2 regions of the Companilactobacillus paralimentarius genome follow, and region 2 is predicted to be linked to the other one. Evidence: predicted binding sites of a transcription regulator. Region 2 holds the regulator's gene; the other holds the start of a gene.
What was found. Region 2 encodes HrcA, which represses chaperone genes, less so after heat shock. Its sites were predicted from a motif close to TTAGCACTCNNNNNNNNNGAGTGCTAA; they were not measured.
Positions count from the first base shown of each region.

Region 1: a site for HrcA is predicted at 1,905-1,931, ahead of groES (co-chaperone GroES). Genes of this name have one in related genera too.

Region 1 is NZ_OY724131.1:2,016,219-2,027,008, forward strand. It holds gene groL (chaperonin GroEL) at 1-1,516, opposite strand, end outside; gene groES (co-chaperone GroES) at 1,572-1,856, opposite strand; gene ACI6PB_RS09870 (lysostaphin resistance A-like protein) at 2,003-2,629, shown strand; gene ACI6PB_RS09875 (cation:dicarboxylate symporter family transporter) at 2,716-3,996, opposite strand; gene manA (mannose-6-phosphate isomerase, class I) at 4,231-5,199, opposite strand; gene ACI6PB_RS09885 (redox-sensing transcriptional repressor Rex) at 5,219-5,869, opposite strand; gene ACI6PB_RS09890 (ABC-F family ATP-binding cassette domain-containing protein) at 6,006-7,916, shown strand; gene ACI6PB_RS09895 (DUF368 domain-containing protein) at 7,970-8,929, shown strand; gene ACI6PB_RS09900 (hypothetical protein) at 8,983-10,790, opposite strand, start outside.
Region 2 is NZ_OY724131.1:1,069,797-1,080,586, forward strand. It holds gene truB (tRNA pseudouridine(55) synthase TruB) at 1-179, shown strand, start outside; gene ribF (riboflavin biosynthesis protein RibF) at 192-1,127, shown strand; gene hrcA (heat-inducible transcriptional repressor HrcA) at 1,307-2,353, shown strand; gene grpE (nucleotide exchange factor GrpE) at 2,370-2,936, shown strand; gene dnaK (molecular chaperone DnaK) at 2,977-4,842, shown strand; gene dnaJ (molecular chaperone DnaJ) at 4,967-6,106, shown strand; gene gap (type I glyceraldehyde-3-phosphate dehydrogenase) at 6,161-7,174, opposite strand; gene ACI6PB_RS05075 (AraC family transcriptional regulator) at 7,282-8,124, shown strand; gene lepA (translation elongation factor 4) at 8,210-10,057, shown strand; gene ACI6PB_RS05085 (dihydrolipoyl dehydrogenase family protein) at 10,121-10,790, shown strand, end outside.

The sequences.
Region 1 (10,790 bases), 950 kb from region 2:
TGGCTGCATTTTGCAATGCTGAACGTGTTACCTTAGTTGGGTCGATGATTCCGGCGTCAACCATATTTTCCCATTTGTTAGTTGCAGCATTGAAGCCAACTTCATTCTCTTGGTTCTTAATGTGTTCAACGATAACTGAACCCTCGAAACCAGCATTTTCAGCGATTTGACGTAGTGGCTCTTCAAGAGCACGTGCAACGATATTGATACCTGTTTGTACGTCTCCTTCTTCTTTAAGAGCAGTAACTTTACCAAGTACGTTCATCAAAGCAGTACCACCACCAGCAACGTAGCCTTCTTCAACAGCAGCACGTGTGGCATTTAAAGCATCTTCAATTCTGTACTTGCGTTCTTTCAATTCTGTTTCAGTAGCAGCACCAACTTTAACAACGGCAACACCACCAGCTAATTTAGCTAGACGTTCTTGTAGTTTTTCCTTGTCAAAGTCAGATGTTGATTCACTGATTTGTTTCTTGATTGTTTCAACACGTTCGTTGATAGCGTCCTTGTTACCTGAACCTTCAACAATTGTTGTGTTGTCCTTTGTAACAGTAACCTTACCAGCTTGACCTAATTGATCCATAGTTGTGTCTTTTAGTTCAAGACCAAGGTCAGAAGTAATAACTGTACCACCAGTTAATGTAGCGATATCTTCAAGTTGTGCTTTACGACGGTCACCAAAACCAGGAGCCTTAACAGCAACAACGTTGAATGTACCACGGATCTTGTTCAATACAAGTGTTGGTAGAGCTTCACCGTCAATATCATCGGCAATGATCAATAGTGCCTTACCTTGTTGAACAATCTTTTGTAGTAATGGCAAGATATCTTGAATATTTGAAATCTTCTTGTCAGTGATCAAGATGTAAGGATTGTCGAGGTCAGCTTCCATCTTGTCGTTATCTGTAACCATGTATTGTGAAATGTATCCACGATCAAATTGCATACCTTCAACAACATCAAGTGTTGTATCAATACCCTTTGATTCTTCAATTGTGATAACACCATCGTTACCAACTTTTTCCATGGCATCAGCGATTAACTTACCAGTTTCTTCACTAGCTGATGAAACTGAAGCTACTTGAGCAATATCATTCTTACCTGAAACCTTATGTGAAATCTTGTGAAGTTCATCAACAGCAGCATTTGTAGCCTTTTCGATACCTGTTCTGATACCAACAGGGTTAGCACCAGCTGTAACGTTCTTCATACCTTCTTTAACGATTGCTTGTGTCAAAACAGTAGCTGTAGTAGTACCATCACCAGCAATGTCATTTGTCTTTGAAGCAACTTCGGAAACAAGCTTTGCACCCATGTTTTCAAAGTGGTCTTCTAGTTCAATACTTTTAGCAATAGTAACACCATCATTTGTAATCTCAGGTGAACCGTAACTCTTTTCAAGAACAACATTTCTACCTTTAGGTCCGATTGTTGTCTTAACTGTATCAGCTAGCTTATTAACACCGTCCATCATCTTTGAACGTGCATCTTCTGAAAATTTAATTTCTTTTGCCATTAATTTTCACACTCCATAATTAAATTCTTTTAGTTAAATTTTTTTAAGTTTAAAATTAATCAATAACCGCCATGATATCTTTTTCATGAAGGATTAAATATTCATTGTCTTCATACTTAACTGTTGAGCCTGAGTATTTATCAAAAAGAACTTTATCACCCTTTTTAACGTTCATAGGTAATTTCTTTCCATCTTCAGTAACTAAGCCTTCACCAACGGCAACAACATCGGCTGTTTGTGGCTTCTCCTTAGCGTTGTTTGCTAAAACAATGCCACCAACTGTCTTTTCTTCTTCTTTATCGACTGTTACAATGACTCTATCTCCAAGTGGTTTTAACAATTTAAATCCCTCCGATTATTATTTTTCTTAGTGTTTATTTTTATATCTTTAGCACTCGAACATCTCTTGTGCTAATCACAAGTTTTATATTAACATTATATTGAAAACATGCAAGTATTTACCTTTAAAAAATGTAAGGAGTAATCATGAATTTTCCCAAAAATCAATTCTTCACCCTGTTAACATATATCCTTTTGTTACTGCTGGGTAGTGTTCTAAACATGTTGTCAATCACTGGTTCAATCTATTTCGTTATTATCACATTAGGTGCCCTAATTGCCACTGGTCTTATGATGTATCTGGTAAAACTAAATGGCCCAAATGATTTCGAAGAAAAAACCGATTTGAATCATAATTTACAATGGATCATTTTAGGAACTATCGGTGCGATTGCCCTCCAATACGGAGTTGGCTTTATTGACCAATTAATTTTCCATACTAGTACCCATTCACAAAACACTATGCAATTGTTATTGATGGTCAAAGCTTATCCATACTACTTCTTGTACGTATTGATCTGTGCGCCTATCATGGAAGAAATCGTCTTTAGACGCATCTTCTTCGCTAATATGATCAAGCCAACTAACATCTATATTGCTGCTATCATTTCAGCATTGTTATTTGCCTTCATGCATCAAGATACCAGATTCATCGTTTATGTAGCCATGGGGCTTTGGTTCTCATTTGTTTATTACAAATCAAAAAACATTTATGCCAGTGCTGGTAGCCACATTCTGATGAATGCCATTGTTTTAACTTTAAGTATGCGTTAATTAAAATTATGAATATACTGAAAAAACAGCCCATCGATTGATAGGCTGTTTCTTTGTGTTTAAATCATTTTTTACTACGCGGATTATTATTCCCCACGCTTGTAGGATGCAACGTACTTTTCCCGTTTATCCTCATCAAATTCTTTTTCACTCTTAGCGATAATAATTGTTGCTAGAGAGTTACCGACGACGTTAACGGCGGTACGTCCCATATCTACGAGACGGTCGATACCGGCAATGAAGGTCAAACCTTGCATTGGCACACCAATGGTTGATACCGTGGCTAAGAGTACAACAAACGATGCTCCAGGTACCCCGGCCATCCCCTTAGATGTTAACATCAATACGACCACAAGGGTAATTTGTTGTCCTAAACTTAAGTGAATATTATAGGCTTGTGCTAAAAATAGTGCAGCTAATGATTGATAGATAGCTGAGCCATCCAAATTAAAAGTATATCCAGTTGGAATAACGAAACTGACAATACCTTTAGAGGCACCATACTTTTGCATCTTTTCCATCATTTTAGGAAGAGCTGCTTCTGAACTGGCAGTTGTAAAAGCTAAAGTTACTTCATTTTCAATAATTCTGAATAATTCATAGAAACGAACATGGAACAAATGTCCAACTCCAGCCATAACGACAAAGACGAAAAATGCCATGGTTGCATAAGCAATCAGAATGAACAATGCCAATGGTTTCAAAGAGTTAAAGCCCATTTCACCAACAGTAACACCGATCAAAGCACAAACACCAATAGGAGCTAAACGCATAACCCAGTTAGTAACTTTGAACATAACGTTGGCAACAGCATTTAAAGTATCAGTAATAATCTGACCTTGTTTGCCAATAGAAGCTGTTCCCAATCCGAATAGGACTGAGAAGAAGATGATTGGTAACATATCACCCTTACCTAATGATTCAAAAATATTAGTTGGGATAATGCTCATCAAGATTGACCAAATACCCGAATGTTTGGCAGTTTTGGCAGTAGCTGTGTATTGACTAATATCCGAACCTTTTAGACTATGTACATCGATAAAGGTACCGGGATGTGTAACATTAGCGACAATAATACCAATAATAATCGCTAATGTTGTCATTATTTCAAAATAAATTAAAGTCTTTAATCCAATTCGGCCTAACTTCTTAATATCACCCATATTGGCGATACCAACTGTTAAACAAGAGATAACAATCGGTAACACAATCATCTGAATCATTGAGATAAACATTGTACCAATGTTCTGCATTACCTGAATAGCAGCTTTATTTTGATAAAAGACCTGACCAAGGATAATACCTAAAATCAAACCAATAATAATTTGCCAGCCTAAACTGACTCGAAAAAATCGTCGTTTTTGCACTTTAAAGTCCCCTTTGAAATCAACATAGTTTTAATTATAGAAGACTTTTTGTAAAAAATGAAATTGATAACGGTTTCAAATTAGAATATTTTTCATTTAATTCATTTTCACGAACAATAATTAGTGTCAATCGTAAAATAGTTCTATTTTTGCTTAATTCAGCCAATAAAAAAAACAGAACATACGGTTTTTTCAAATCGATATTCTGCATTTTTTACGTTATTTAATATTTATCTAATCTTCGCCTGATTCTGAAGCAATAATATCCAAATCGCCAGAAAGTGTCCATGAATCAACAGTTGCTGGAACAATTAAATGAATACCCTTGCTCAAATCATAGTCTTTTCCATCAACAGTAATCTTACCTTGACCATTAATTACAGAAATCAAAGTATACTTACCGATTTGATGATGTAATTTGACTGGTTCTTTAATTTCCCAGTGATAAACTGAGAAGAATGGTGATACAGGTGGTTGAACAAATGTTGTAAACTTGTTCTTACCCTCTTCTTTTGATTCAATGTTTAATTGTGGGTCTTTATGAGGAACTGTAATCGTATCCTCTGACTGCTTGATGTGAAGGTCACGCTTCTTACCTGTAGACTTCTCAACACGGTCGTAGTCATACAAACGATATGTTGTATCACTACTTTGTTGTGTCTCTAGAGCCATAATACCCTTGTTCAAGGCGTGAACAGTACCACTTGGTACGTAGTAGAAGTCACCAGTTTTAACTGGAACTTTTCTCAATAGATGATCCCAGTCACCTGATTCAATCATCTTATCAAGTTCAGCTTTATTTTTAGCATTGTGACCATAGATCAAGTATGAACCTGGTTCCGCATCAATAATGTACCAGCATTCTGTCTTACCTAATTCATGCTCATGCTCTGCTGCATATTCGTTATCAGGGTGAACTTGAACAGATAGGCTAGCTTCAGCATCCAAAATCTTTGTTAAAAGTGGGAAAACTTTTCCCTTAGGATTACCAAATAGTTCACCGTGATTTTTCCAAAGATCATCAACATATTGACCAGCAAATTCGCCATTTTCAACTTGTGATCTACCATGTGGATGACCTGAAATAGCCCAGCATTCACCAATAGTGCCATCTGGAATATTGTAACCAAATTTAGTTTCTAGCTTTCTTCCACCCCAAATTTTTTCGTGGAATACAGGCTTTAAGAACAATGGTTCACTCATAATACTTTCCCCCAAAAAATTATTCTTGCTCTTCCTTCATTGACTTATCACGATCTAAGAAGAAAATCAAAGTCTGCAATTCATTAGCCAAATCAACATAATGAACGCGGATACTACTTGGAACGTTGATAATTACCGGTGTAAAGTTTAGAATTCCTCTAACTCCAGCATCAGACAATAAATCAGCTGTTGTTTGAGCTGCGTTTGAAGAAACTGTCAAGATACAGACATCAATTTGTTGCAAATGAAGCTGTTCCTTCAATTCAGATATATCATAAACAGGAACGCCACTCTTAACTGTACCGACAATTTCCTTATTAATATCAAAAGCTGCCGCAATTCGAACATTATTAGTCCGAGAAAAGTTATAATTTAGTAAGGCGTTACCTAAATTACCTACACCGACTAAAGCTACGTTAGTACGCTTGTCTTGATTTAAGAGTTTTTTAAAGAAAGCTACTAAATCGTTTACATCGTAGCCATAACCGCGTTTTCCAAGTGCTCCTAGATATGAGAAGTCACGTCTTATTGTAGCACTATCTATCTTGACCCCTTCTGATAATTCTCCAGAAGAGATCTTTTTTGTACCTTCATCTTTTAAAAATTGAAAATACCGATAATAAATTGGTAAACGCTTTATTGTTGCGTTTGGAACTGTTGTTTTTGTCATAATTTACCACCATATGTGTGTCATTTCACTAACATTTATAGTAAATAAAAATCAACAAAAACGCAACACGTTAAACCTATAAAGACATAATTTATTAAATAATGCTAAAATTGTGAATACATAAAGGAGTTTGAAATTGATTTTATTACAAGCACAAAACATTACAAAAAATTTTGGTACTAAGAAGCTGTTCTCTAATGTCAGCTTCGAAGTACAGGATAATAGCAGGATTGGTCTAGTCGGCCGAAATGGTGTCGGCAAATCAACTATGCTCAAAATTATTTCCGATCAGGAAAGTTATAATAGTGGAAATATTGCTCTAAAAAAGGATACAAATATCGGTTACCTTGCTCAGGATTCCGGTTTAAATAGTGAAAATAAAATTTTTGACGAGATGGAACATGTTTTTGACTATCTAAAAGAACAAGAAAAAAAGATGCATGTCTTAGAAGAAAAACTTGCTGACCCCAATATTCAAGACTACGACAACATCTTGAAACAATACGATCAATTACAAAATACATTCCGTCAAGAAAATGGTTACGGTTATCAATCAGAAATCCGTAGTGTTCTCAAAGGATTTGGATTTGATGAAGATGTTTGGCAAGCTCAAATATCAACCCTTTCTGGTGGTGAGCGTTCACGTTTAGCTATGGCTAAAATGCTATTGGAACATCATGATATTTTACTTTTGGATGAACCAACAAACCATTTGGACATCAATACAGTGGAATGGCTTGAAGGTTATCTCAAAAATTATCGTGGGGCGCTAGTCATCGTATCCCATGATCAATACTTTTTAGACAAAGCTGTTACTGAAATTGTTGAGATCAACCATCACTCTTCAACACACTACTCTGGTAACTATACTTTCTACTTGCAAGAAAAGAAAAAGAATCAAGAAGTAGCTTGGAAACATTATGAAGAACAACAGGCTGAAATCAAAAAGACCGAAGAATACATTCAAAAGAATATTGTCCGTGCTTCTACCACTAAGATGGCCCAAAGTCGTCGTAAAAAGCTTGAACACATGGATGTCTTAGATCGTCCTGATAGTGACCAAGGTTCCGTTCACTTTAAATTTCAAATTGATAAAGAAAGTGGAAACGACGTATTGCTAGTCAAAGATGCCGCTATCGGTTATGAGAATCACATCATGTCCGAACCAATCAATCTAGATGTCAAGAAAGGAGAACGTGTCGGTATCATTGGACCTAACGGTATCGGTAAATCAACTTTTCTAAAATCTATCTTGGGACAAATTCCAATGATCAAGGGAACAACTCAGTTTGGTGCTAATGTTGAAGTTGGTTACTATGACCAGAATTTGAAAAATCTTGATCCTAAAAAAGATGTTCTCCATGAAATCTGGGATATCTACCCTCGCTTAGACGAGCAAGTAATTCGTAATATGTTGGGAGCCTTTCTCTTCAGTGGTGACGATGTACTCAAACCTGTTGCCGGTCTATCTGGTGGTGAAAAGGCTCGATTAACTCTGACGAAACTAGCTATGGAACACGATAATTTCTTAATCATGGACGAACCTACTAACCACTTGGATATTGACAGCAAGGAAGTTCTTGAAGATGCCTTGAAGAATTTTGAAGGAACTGTTCTTTTCGTTTCCCATGATCGTTACCTTTTGAATACTTTAGCTGATCGTATCGTTGATATTGGTGAACACGGTAGCAAGATTTATCTTGGTGACTACGATTATTACGTGGAAAAAACAACTGATCATCCAACTGAAGAAACACAAACAACTGCTAATGTCAGTGAAAAGAAAGTTCAGTATCAACAGTCCAAGGAACAACAAAAACAAGAACGTAAATTACGTCGTCAAGTTGAAGACTTAGAGAAACAGATTGCTGAACTGGAAGATAAAAATACCGCTATTCAAAAAGAAATGACTAAAGATGAAAATCTGACTTCTTATAGCAAGTTAGCCGATCTTCAAAAGGAACTCGACGAAAATAAACAACAACAGGACAAAGTTGAAGAAGAATGGACTGAAAAATCTATTGAACTAGAAGACTTTACCGACTAGAAAGTAAAACAAAACATTGTCCAACTCTTAGACCAGTGCAGTGATCATCAAATATGATCGCCACACTGGTTTTTTTGGATAAAAAACTGGTTTCAACATTTTTGTTGCCCACATTCTTTAAATTTGATAACTTAATTCATAAAGAATATTTCCAAAGGAGCATAACAATAAAACAAGAAAATTTCTTAATCAGATTCTTTAAGGGTGTCATTATCGCTTTAGGCTTCATTTTACCAGGAGTTTCCGGTGGTGTTTTAGCCGCTATCATGGGGATCTACGAACGAATGTTGAGTTTTATGGCCCACATTCGTCAGAATTTTAAACGCGACTTCCTCTACTTCTTACCCATCGGAATTGGTGGTATTGTCGGAATCGGTATTTTGTCTAAACCTCTTGATTATCTTTTGCAAAATTACCAAGTGATCGTCCTTTGGGGGTTTGCCGGAACAATTATCGGAACTCTACCGACCTTGTTTAAAGAGTCGACATCCCAAACATCTCGAGATAAATATGACCTTACTTGGTTCTTAGCCAGTTTTGTTGGTGGAGGAGTTTTCCTCTTCTTCATGAGTGAAATATTCGGAACTATTCCCGCCAACTTCTTCGGTTTCGTTATCGCAGGTATCTTAATTGCACTGGGAGTCTTGGTACCCGGATTAAGTCCTTCAAATTTATTGATTATTTTAGGACTCTATACACCAATGCTAAAAGGTTTTAAAACTTTTGATCCACTAGTCTTTATTCCCATTGCCATCGGTGGTGTAATCTCATTACTGACATTCTCCAAAGCTATGGAAAAATTGATTCAGCAACATCATTCAAGGGTTTATCACTTCATTTTGGGTATCGTCCTAGCCAGTACGGTTCTGATTCTGATTCCTAATCCATATACAAATGATGGTATTTCTTATATTGGCACAACTGGCCCTGATATTATCTTAAGTTTGGTTTTCTTCGTTATCGGTTGCGTATTAGCACTCTGGATGAGTAGTTTAGAAGAACGTTACAAATAAAATTACGAAAAAAATACTGCCAATAGACTTTTAAAATCTATCGGCAGTATTTTTTATATTGTTTCACTCAGTGTCCATTCAATTTTGCCCGTATAATCGCCTGCAAGGTTAGGAAATTCATTCTTCAATAGAATACCGTCCTCTTCACTCCAAGCGTCTGTAACGTCCGTATTTTGGCTTTCACCACTATTAACAGTATCCTGTTGGGCAATTAATGTATCATCATTCAAAGATTTTGCATTCAAATCCTTATCAATGAAGTACAGTGGTTCAGAATAGCTACTATCTTCTTTATTAAACAGACCTGTTGATTGGGCTGATAATTTCCATTTAGTTCCCGTGCTATTTACATCAATATCCCAATTTCCCGAACGTTTGACGTATTCACCTATCTTGGAACCAGCATTAATTGTTTGAAAACGATAATTATCAACTTCTAATTGTAAATTCTTTTTTGGCTTAATCTTAACTTTATATTCCAAAGTGTTAGAAATACGATCCTTGGAATCTGATAATTTCAACTTGAATGTATAAGTCTTATCAGCTTCCAAACCATTTAACGTATAAGGAATGTCATAAGTTCCTGTCTTAACACCCTTATCAACTTGAATGTCACCCTTTTGTACACCAGAAAGTTTGTTGCCATCTTGGTCATAAACTTCCAAATTACTTAATAGCTCTTCACCATCAAAAGTTGACCCTTTCAAATAAGAAATATTACCTTGAAAATGAGCTTCATCACCCAAATTTAATTCCTGTGACAATGAATTAGTATTCTCAATATGTAAAACTTCATTATCAATTACAAAATCAGGACTCATCGTATCACCAGTATAATTATCGGCCTGATAACTAGTATTGACTCCTGACACACTAGTTGTTATTGGCGTGGAACTTTCTGGTCCCTTAACAGTTCCATAAACTTCAATATTAGAATTATCTCCAATTGCATTCATTGATGGAATCGTCACATCAAATCCTTTTACAGTCTTATAACTTGGTGGATCAGTCTCATACTTACCTGGAATCGTTATCGTGACATCCTTTAAATCGGACTTATTAATTTCTTGCGTTTTAGTAGTGCCATCTTCATCTTGATAGGTCATTTTACCAATGACACCATTTGCATCACCATTGTATTCAACATTCTCTGGCAATCCAACTGTAGCTTTGATTTCACCTGACTCAGAAATACCACCACTATAGGCCAATTTCTGTTCTAATTTAATTTCATCACCATCACTAGTTGATAATTCTTTAGTGCTGCCTAAAGTCTTACTACTATTTTTTGTGACATCAGTTATCTGTGAAGTTCCCTTCATATCAACAATCGAAGGCATTTTTTCAATAACCATATCCAAGTCATCAATTGATGACTCTGGAGAACCTGTTGAAGCAGTAAATCCCCAACGAACCTTCTTATCATCACTAGTGCCTATCAATTTAGAGATATCGATACTGAAAGTTTTACTATCCTGAGCTGTTTGCATTTTATCAGTACCATCAGGAAACTTATCATTAATCAAATATGATAAACGGGCTGTAGTTCCCGTTGTAGGTGGTGTATAAGTAATTTTAAGATGGCGCCAACCATTACGTGGATCTTGTGTTTCTGAATTAGCGACTTCAAGGCCATCATAACCTGTGAAATAAGAATTATTCTGCACTGGTCCACGATGTGTTATGTTGTAGAAATAATTGTTTAGAATAAGACTATAACTATTCTCCATATAAGTAGCGGTATCACCTGGATAATTCCAAGCAATATGACCAGTTTTCAATTGATTCATAACAATATTACCAGGATTAGACATTGAAAATTTGTCATAGTCTAGATAATCATTAACAGAATTTGAAAATG
Region 2 (10,790 bases):
TGACCGATGAAGAGTGGGAAGTACGTGTGTCACATGGTGGCTTCTTGGAACCGGAAATTGATTCTGATATAGAAGATCGTTTGCGAGTTCAAAGAGCAGGAGTGACCAAGGCACTTTACAAGTATGATAAAGTAAGAAATATGTGGATTCCAGATTTAATGTTATTAAATAATAAATAGAAGAGATTGAAAATGCAGATTATTAAAGTTAAACATCCGCTTCTAGAGCAACAACGCCCAACTGAGGATACAGTTTTAATCATGGGTTTTTTTGATGGGGTACATCTTGGTCATCAAAAAGTTATTAAAACGGGAGTAGATCTTGCCCGTAAACACGGATTAAAATCAGTATTATTGACCTTTGATCGTTCTCCTAGAACGGTGTATCAACATGAAACAGATTATAAATACCTATCAACAATGGACCGAAAAGCCGAGTTAGTAGAAAAACTTGGAGTTGATCGGCTCTATTTTGTTGAATTTGGACAGGCATTTGCACAATTAAAGCCTCAAGAGTTTGTCAATCAATATATGATTGATTTAAAGGCTAAATTTGTTGTGGCTGGTTTTGATTATACATATGGAAAAAAAGATATTGCCAATATGCAGACATTACCACAGTATTCACATAATGAATTTGAAATTGTGACTGTGCCAGAACAAGTTTTGGATGATCGAAAAATTGGTTCAAGTGCAATCAAGCAGTTTATTTCTGAAAATAAAGTAGAAGAAGCTAATAAATTTTTAGGATATACTTATCAGAATCAAGGGACAGTAGTTCATGGTTTGCAACGAGGTCGAACTTTGGGTTATCCAACAGCTAATTTGGCAACCGAGGGTAATCAGTTAATTCCTTCAATTGGGGTTTATGCCACAAGAATTAAAGTCGGCGATACTTGGTACAATTCGATGACATCTGTGGGCTATAATGTAACCTTCAAAGAGAATACTGGAGTTACAATTGAAACTAATATTTTCGATTTTGATGCTGATATTTATGGTGAATATGTGGCATTGGAATGGGTTAAATATTTGCGTGGTGAAGTTAAGTTTGATGGAGCATCAGGGTTAGTCAAACAATTGGAATTAGATAAGATTAATTCAATCAAGGTTTTATCAAAAAAATAAGAGAACTTGGGTAAATGACAATAGAGATGTCATCAAGAGTTCTCTTTTTTAGATTTCTGAATTTTTTAGCAAATAATTTCAAAAATTGAGCGTGCATACTTGACACTATAGGGATAGATTGTTATATTTTACATTGTTAGCACTCAGGTATGAATAGTGCTAAAAAGGAGGACGGTATAATGCTATCACAACGTCAAGATGCAATCTTGAGAGAAGTCGTGCGCATATTCACAGATACCGGCCAGCCGGTTGGTTCGAAGACATTGATGAATGAATTACCTTTTCATGTAAGTTCTGCGACAATCAGAAATGAAATGGCAGTACTTGAAGAAGTGGGTTACCTCGAGAAGACTCATCTTTCATCAGGTAGAATTCCTTCAGCGATGGGATATCGTTATTATCTGGACCATCTGGTACAACCAACTAGTGTACCGCAAGATATAGCACAGAGAATTGACGATGACTTTGGTAAAACTTATCATCAAATTGATGATATTATCGAACAATCTGCCAAAATTTTATCTCATTTAACTAGTTATACAGCAATCACATTAGGACCAGAGAGCAGTTCAGTTCTTTTAACAGGTTTTAGAATCGTTCCCTTGAATCCACATCAACTCATGGCAATCATTGTCACAAGTGATAATAATGTTGAGAATAATATTTATACAATTGATGATGATTTTGATACTTCATTAATTGAAAAAATTGTAAATATTGTAAATGATAAGTTGGTTGGACAACCTTTACCTAAGGTTATTCAAATGCTTCATACCGATGTTCCTGCAATTCTTTCTGAATATATGTATTCAACTGATGGTTTGTTGGATATGATGGATCAGCTCTTTAAGAAGGCTGGTGCTGAGAAGTATTATGTTGATGGACAATTGAATTTGTTAAATTATGCTAACAATGATGATTTATCAGAGGTTCAATCATTGTTCTCAATCATCAATCAAAGTACTGATTTAAGAAAATTGATTGATCCAAGCATTTCTGATGATGCCATTAAGGTTCGTCTAGGAAGTGAACTTGGGAGTGATGCATTAAAGAACTACAGTATTATCACTGCTAATTATGATGTTGGTCATCATGGTAAAGGTGTTATTGCTTTATTAGGACCAACAACAATGCATTATTCACAGTTGATAGGTTTACTTGGTGAGTTCAGAGTTGAATTAGCCAAAAGATTAATTGATTATTATTCAAGGTATGATGATTCTTGAAATTTAGGAGGAAGTAATGGCAGATAAAGAAAAAGATCAAGATTTGAAGACTGCTAAGGAAGCAGCTCCCAAGACTGATAATAAAGCTGATAAAAAGTCAGCTAAAAAGGATGCTAAGGTTGATCCCAAAGATCAAGAAATCAAAGATCTTAAAGCTAAGAATGATGAGTTGTCAGACAATCTTTTAAGAACACAGGCTGAACTTCAAAATATGAACAAGCGTCATAGTAAAGAAGTCGCTGGAATTCTTAAATATGATGGTCAAAAGTTGGCAACTGAGATTCTTCCCGTTATCGATAATCTTGAACGTGCCTTAGCAGTTGATGCTGACGATGATGCCAGCAAGCAACTTAAAAAAGGTATTGAAATGGTGCAACAGCATATGGCTAAAGCATTGGAAGATAACCATGTGACTGTTATTGACAATGCTGGTGAAAAATTCGATCCAGCAGATAGTCAAGCTGTTCAAACTGTTCCTGCTGATGATAAACATAAGAAGGATACAGTCGTACAAGTTTTACAAAAGGGCTATAAATTAGAAGATCGTGTACTTCGTCCAGCAATGGTCGTTGTTGCTCAATAGTAAATAATTAAATAAAGAAATTAAAAAGAGGTTAAGGTTTATGTCAAAAGTTATTGGTATTGATTTAGGTACTACAAACTCTGCTGTAGCCGTTCTTGAAGGCGGTTCTCCAAAGATTATTACAAACCCAGAAGGTGCAAGAACTACTCCTTCAGTTGTTGCTTTCAAAGATGGTGAAATCCAAGTTGGTGAAGTTGCAAAACGTCAAGCAATCACTAACCCAGATACAGTTTCATCAATCAAGCGTCACATGGGTGAAGCAGGTTACAAAGTTACTGTAGCTGGCAAATCATATACACCACAAGAAATTTCAGCATTCATTCTACAACACATCAAGAAGTTCTCAGAAGACTACTTAGGTGAAAAGGTTACAGATGCTGTTATCACAGTTCCTGCATACTTCAATGATTCACAAAGACAAGCAACTAAAGATGCTGGTAAGATTGCTGGCTTGAACGTTCAACGTATCGTTAACGAACCAACAGCTTCAGCACTTGCTTATGGCCTAGATAATGACAAGGGTGACGAAAAAGTTCTTGTTTATGATCTTGGTGGTGGTACATTTGATGTTTCCGTTCTTCAATTAGGTGACGGTGTCTTCGAAGTACTTTCAACAAATGGTGATACACATCTTGGTGGTGATGACTTTGACCAAAAGATCATCGACTGGTTAGTTGAACAATTCAAAGCTAAGAATGGCGTTGATTTAGCTCAAGACAAGATGGCTCTTCAAAGATTAAAGGATGCTGCTGAAAAAGCTAAGAAGGACTTATCAGGTGTTGCTCAAACATCAATCAGTCTTCCATTTATTTCATCAGGTGCTAATGGTCCACTTCACTTGGAAGAAACATTGACACGTGCTAAGTTTGATGAATTGACATCAGATCTTGTTGAAAGAACAAAGATCCCTGTTGATAATGCTTTGAAAGATGCAAACCTTACAAATTCAGATATTGACAAGGTTATCTTAAATGGTGGTTCAACACGTATTCCTGCTGTTCAAGATGCTGTTGCTAAATGGACTGGTAAAGCTCCAGACCACTCAATCAACCCTGATGAAGCCGTTGCTCTTGGTGCCGCTATCCAAGGTGGTGTTATCTCTGGTGATGTTAAGGATGTTGTTTTACTTGATGTTACACCTCTATCACTTGGTATCGAAACAATGGGTGGTGTCTTCACTAAGTTGATCGATAGAAATACAACTATCCCAACAAGCAAGTCACAAGTATTCTCAACTGCTGCTGATAACCAAAGTGCTGTTGATATTCACGTCTTACAAGGTGAACGTCCAATGGCTGCTGACAATAAGACCTTAGGTCGTTTCCAATTAACAGATATTCCTGCTGCACCTCGTGGTGTACCTCAAATCCAAGTTACATTCGATATTGATAAGAATGGTATCGTAAATGTTTCTGCTAAGGATATGGGAACAAACAAGGAACAAAAGATCACTATCAAGAGTTCATCAGGTTTGAGTGATGAAGAAATTGATAAGATGATGAAAGAAGCTAAGGAACACGAAGAGGAAGATAACAAACGTAAGGAAGAAGTCGATGTTAAGAATGACGTTGAACAAACATTGTTTGCAACAGACAAGACTCTAAAAGACGTTAAAGGTAAAGTTTCTGACGATGAAATCAAGAAAGCCCAAGATGCCCGTGATGCTTTGAAGAAAGCTCAAGACTCAGGTGATCTTGAAGACATGAAGAAGAAACGTGACGATTTGAACAAGATTGTTCAAGATCTTTCTGTAAAACTTTATCAACAAGCTCAACAAGCACAACAACAAGCTGGCGGCGATAAAGGTGCTGCTGGTACAGGTTCAGCTGATGATAAGAAGTCAGGCGATGACAATACAGTTGATGGCGACTTCTCAGAAGTAGATCCTGATAAAGATAAGAAATAATAATTGTGATAAAGAGCAGTCGTTTAATTACTAAAACCAATTATGGTATAGTAAGAACATAACTGCTCTTTTGAGCGTTAAAAAGGAATAGGACTCAAATGTCCTGTCATGCAAAGGTGATTTAATGGCAGATAAAAATCCATATGACGTACTAGGCGTTGATAAAAACGCTTCTGATGACGATATAAGAAAAGCATTTCGTAAACTTTCAAAAAAGTATCATCCTGATTTGAATAAAGCACCTGATGCTGAAGCAAAGTTTAAGGAAGTTAATGCCGCTTATGAAATTTTAAAGGATCCACAAAAGCGTGCTCAATATGATCAATATGGTTCTGCCGGTATGAATGGTGGCCAAGGTGGATTTGGCGGCTTCGGTGGTGCCGGTGCTGGTGATCAGTTCGGTGGCTTTGAAGATATCTTTAGTCAATTCTTTGGTGGCGGTGGTGCTGCTCGTCAAAATCCTAATGCCCCAAGACAAGGTTCCGACTTACAATATCGCATGGATTTGACTTTTGAAGAAGGTGTCTTTGGTAAGAAGACTAACATTTCTTACAATCGTGAAGAGGAATGTTCAACTTGTGGTGGTTCAGGTGCTAAACCTGGTACACATCCAGAAACATGTTCTAAATGTCATGGCTCAGGTTATGTTGAAGTAGATCGTCAAACTCCACTTGGCCGTATGCGTACAAGAGTTGTTTGTGATGTCTGCAATGGTACTGGTAAAGAAATCAAAGAAAAGTGCAACATTTGCCATGGTTCAGGTAAGGTAAATGAAAAGCATGAACTTAAGGTTACAGTTCCAGCTGGTGTTGAAGATGGACAACAAATGCGCTTAGATGGTCAAGGTGAAGCCGGAACAAACGGTGGACCTTATGGTGATTTGTATATTGTCTTTCATGTTGCTCCAAGTAAGGAGTTCAGACGTGATGGTTCGACAATTTATGCATCAGTAAATATCAGTTTCCCACAAGCTACATTAGGCGATAAGATCAAGGTTAATACAGTTCATGGTCCTGTAGAATTGAATATCCCAAGTGGTACTCAAACAGGAACAACATTCAGATTACGTGGTAAAGGTGCTCCAGTTTTAAACAGTAAGAGTATCGGTGATGAAAAGGTAACAGTTAATATCGTTACACCTCGTAAGTTGTCTAGTGAACAACGTAGTGCTTTGAAACAATTTGCTGAAGCTGGTGGCGACAAAGTTAAAGAAAAAGATAGTAACTTTTTCAACAAAGTAAGAGATGCCTTTAAGGGCGAATAAAAAATAAGAACTTGCAATTCTAATTTGAATTGCAAGTTCTTATTTTTTTGTTTTTTAAATTTGAGCAAACTTGTTAAGAAGACGAATCATTTGGCAAGTAAAACTATATTCATTATCATACCAGGAAACCGTCTTTACCAAGTTCAGATTGCCGACTTGAGTTACTTCTGTTTGGGTAGGGTCAAAGACAGATCCATAGGTAGAATTGATAATATCACTAGACACGATTTCTCTATCATCATATCCAAAGGATGGATTGTTTTTGGTATGGCGTTGCATAGCATTATTTATGTCATCAACGGTAACTTCTTTATCTAAAATAGTAACTAATTCAGTCAATGAGCCGTCGATGACTGGTACTCTTTGAGCATGTCCTTTTAGTTTGCCATTTAATTCAGGAATAACTAAACCAATGGCCTTAGCGGCACCTGATGAATGAGGGATAATATTAATAGCGGCAGTTCTAGCAGCTCTTAAATTACCTCCACGAACTGGTCCATCAAGAATCATTTGTGTTGAAGTGTAGGCATGAACAGTCGTCATAGTTCCAACCTTAATGCCGAAATCTTGATTCAAGTAGTAAGCCATTGGGGCTAAGCAATTGGTTGTACAAGAACCAGCTGAAATGATTTTATCATCGGGATTTAATGTATTATCATTGACGTTGTAAACAATAGTTTTCATTTGACCAGCTGGTGCTGATATCAAAACCTTCTTTACGCCAGCGTCTAAATGGGCCTGTGACTTTTCAGTGGAAGTATAAAATCCAGTACATTCAAGAACAATATCCACACCATCATTTTTTACCCAAGAAATTTTTCTGGCATCTGGTTCAGCGTAAACATGAATTTTCTGGTTATCGACTAAAATGTCACGTCCATCTGATTTGACCTCGTGTTCAAATCTTCCGTGTGCAGAATCAAATTGTAATAATTGTGCTAACATTTTAGCATTAGTTAAATCATTAATTGCGACAACTTCTAGGTTGCTGTCCTTTAGTTCACTAATTCTTTTAAAAGCTAAACGACCAATGCGGCCGAATCCATTAATTCCAATTTTTACTGTCATGTTGATGACCTCCATCTCTTTATTACATGTGTAATCTTAACGAGAAATGAATTGACCAACAATGTCATAAATGAAGTGCTTAACTATACTATTTGTAGGAGATAAAAATGAGTCAAATTGATAGACATAAAAAACGAATTGTTCAAATAGATTTTTATTCTCATCAAAAATTACGGGAACTATCCTTGAGTAAAAAATATACGTTAGTCTTAATAACTGAGAATGAAGCTTTGGGAGTTCTGAATGGATATCCAATTCAATTAAAGGCTCCATGCGTCTTATGCTTACAGGACAATGATGATTTGAAAGTTGATTCAGAGATTAATGCATCAATTTTTTGTTTTGCTCCGATCTTTTTAGAGACAGTGCGTGTATCACAGTTGAAGGATATTAACGTTCCTAATACGCCACACATAAAAAAGGGATTGTCTTTATTTGAAGAACATAATCGAGTTATTCCACTTGATACAAAAGTCTATCCTAAATTTTTGCAGTGGTTTTTTACTATGGGGATGGAGGTTAGCGCCCAAAGTGACGATTTATGGGTCTGTCGTATCAAACAGTATTTGATTCAAATATTTAATCTCTTATTACAGTCAAAAGAGTCTCATTCACAATCCGTAATAGATATTGCATTGAATTTTATTCATATGAATTATTCACAACCGATAAGATTAGATGATTTAACAGATTTAGTACATTTAAATCGTGTGTCACTGAATGAACAATTTAAACAACGAGTTAATCAAACGGCGATGCAGTATTTATTATCATATCGTTTGAATATTGCAGAACAAATGTTGACACACACAGGAATGACTTTAAATGATATAGCTTTAGCAACTGGTTTTGAGTATGATACTTATTTTATGAAACAATTTCGGCAACGCAAAGGGATGTCGCCAACACAATATCGCAATATTAGTCGGAAAGTAGCGGCACAACAGTGAATATCCAAGTCAATGCTCTAGAACATAGTAGTACAATAGTGTAAAATAGAAAGAATGATAAATTTCTGATGGAAGGGAATAATTTATGGATTTAGATCTCGATAAGTTAAAAGAAAGACAAAAAAGAATTCGTAATTTCTCTATCGTAGCGCATATCGATCATGGTAAATCAACGATTGCTGATCGAATTTTGGAAAGAACTAAGACTGTTTCAAAACGTGAGATGAAAGCCCAGATCCTAGATGATATGGATTTGGAACGTGAACGTGGAATTACTATTAAGTTAAACGCGGTAGAACTTGAATACGAAGCTAAAGATGGTAAGACTTATATCTTCCATCTAATTGATACTCCAGGACATGTGGACTTCTCCTATGAAGTTTCACGTTCTCTAGCTGCTTGTGAGGGAGCCTTGTTGGTGGTTGATGCTGCTCAAGGTGTTGAAGCTCAAACGCTGGCTAATGCTTATTTAGCGATTGATAATGATTTGGAAATTGTACCAGTTATCAATAAAATTGACTTACCTTCAGCTGAACCTGATAAAGTTAAAGAAGAAATTGAAGAGATGATAGGTATAGACGCCGAATCGTCAATTTTGATGAGTGCTAAGACTGGTATCGGTGTCGACGAATTGCTTGAAAGAATTGTATCTGATGTACCAGCTCCTGAAGGTGATTTGGATAAACCACTCAAAGCGTTGATCTTTGATTCAGTTTATGACAGTTATCGTGGCGTTGTGTTGGATGTACGTGTTCGAGAAGGCGTTGTAAAGGTCGGAGACACGATTCAATTGATGAGTAATAAGAAGACCTTTGAAGTTACAGAAGTTGGTGTGATGTCTCCTAAAGCCGTTAAACGTGACTATTTGATGGCTGGGGATGTAGGCTATATTACTGCAAGTATCAAGACAGTTAAGGATACTCAAGTTGGTGATACAGTTACACTTGCCAATAATCCAACTGATTCACCTTTGACTGGATATCGTAAGAGTACACCAATGGTGTATGCTGGACTTTATCCTGTAGACAATGCTAAATATGAAGATTTGAAAGAAGCTTTAGATAAATTACAGTTAAATGATGCTGCCTTGGAATATGAACCAGAAACATCCCAAGCTTTAGGCTTTGGTTTCCGTGTTGGATTCTTAGGACTATTGCATATGGATGTTGTTCAAGAACGTTTGGAACGTGACTTTGATCTTGATTTGATTACCACATCGCCATCAGTTGATTATCATGTAACGACGACTGACGGTGAGAAAATTGTGGTTGATAATCCAGCTGAGTTGCCCGATGTTTCTGAAATCAAAGAAGTTCGTGAGCCATTTGTTCGAGCTGAAATTATGGTTCCCGAGGACTTCGTTGGTCCCGTCATGGAACTCTGTCAACATAAGCGTGGCGAGTTTGTCACAATGGATTATTTGGACAAGTATCGGGTAAACGTAGTTTATAAATTGCCATTGCTAGAAATTATTTTTGATTTCTTCGATGATTTGAAATCGAATACTAAAGGGTACGCTTCGCTAGATTATGATGTCGATGATTACGAACCAAGTGAATTGGTTAAAATGGATATCTTGCTTAATGGTGAACCGGTCGATGCTTTGAGTTTTATTGTTCATAAAGATTTTGCTCAAAAGCGTGGTCGTGATATCGTTGCTAAATTGAAGGAAGTTATTCCTCGTCAAATGTTTGAAATTCCTATTCAAGCTGCTATTGGTAACAAAGTAGTCGCTCGTTCAAATGTTAAAGCTTATCGTAAGGATGTTACAGCCAAACTTTATGGTGGTGACAGAACTCGTCGCGATAAGCTATTGAATAAGCAAAAGGCTGGTAAGAAACGTATGAAGGAAGTCGGAAAAGTTTCCATTCCTCAAGAAGCCTTCATGGCTGTTTTGAACCTTAACCGAGGCAAAGAAGACGGCAAAAATTAGATAAGTGCTTATAATGTAATTAGTGTTTACATTATAAGTGCTTTTTTATTTGGAGGGATTCATATGGAAAAATTTGATACGATCGTCATTGGTGCTGGCCCAGGAGGTCTAGCAGCAGCTTATGACTTGAGTGGAGCTGGTCAAAATGTAGCTTTGATCGAAAATAATTTATGGGGTGGAACTTGCCCTAACCGTGGCTGTGATCCCAAAAAGGTTTTGTTAAGTGCCGTTGAGGCCAGAGATAGAATGACTCAATTGAAAGGTAAAGGGTTTGGTGATGTCCCTTATGTCAATTGGGAAGGGTTAGAGAAGTTTAAAGCAACCTTTACTGATCCAGTGTCTGCTGGAAGTAAAAAAGGAGCCATCAATGCTGGTATTACAGCTATCGATGGCTCACCTAAATTTGTCTCAGAAAAAGAATTGAGCGTTAATGAGTCTACCTATCAAGCCGATCACTTTATTATCGCGACAGGACAACGTCCTAGTTATTCAGATATTCCTGGTAAAGAGTATCTTCTATCTAGTACCGATTTCTTGTCACTCAAACAGATGCCTAAAACAATCACAATTATCGGTGCAGGTTATATTGCTTTTGAATTGGCTACAATTGCTAATGCGACCGGAGCTGAGGTTCATGTAGTTCACCATAATGATCATCCCTTGAAAGCATTCAATGAAAAATATGCTCAAGAGTTAGTTCATCAATTGGAAACTAAAGGTGTTAAATTTCACT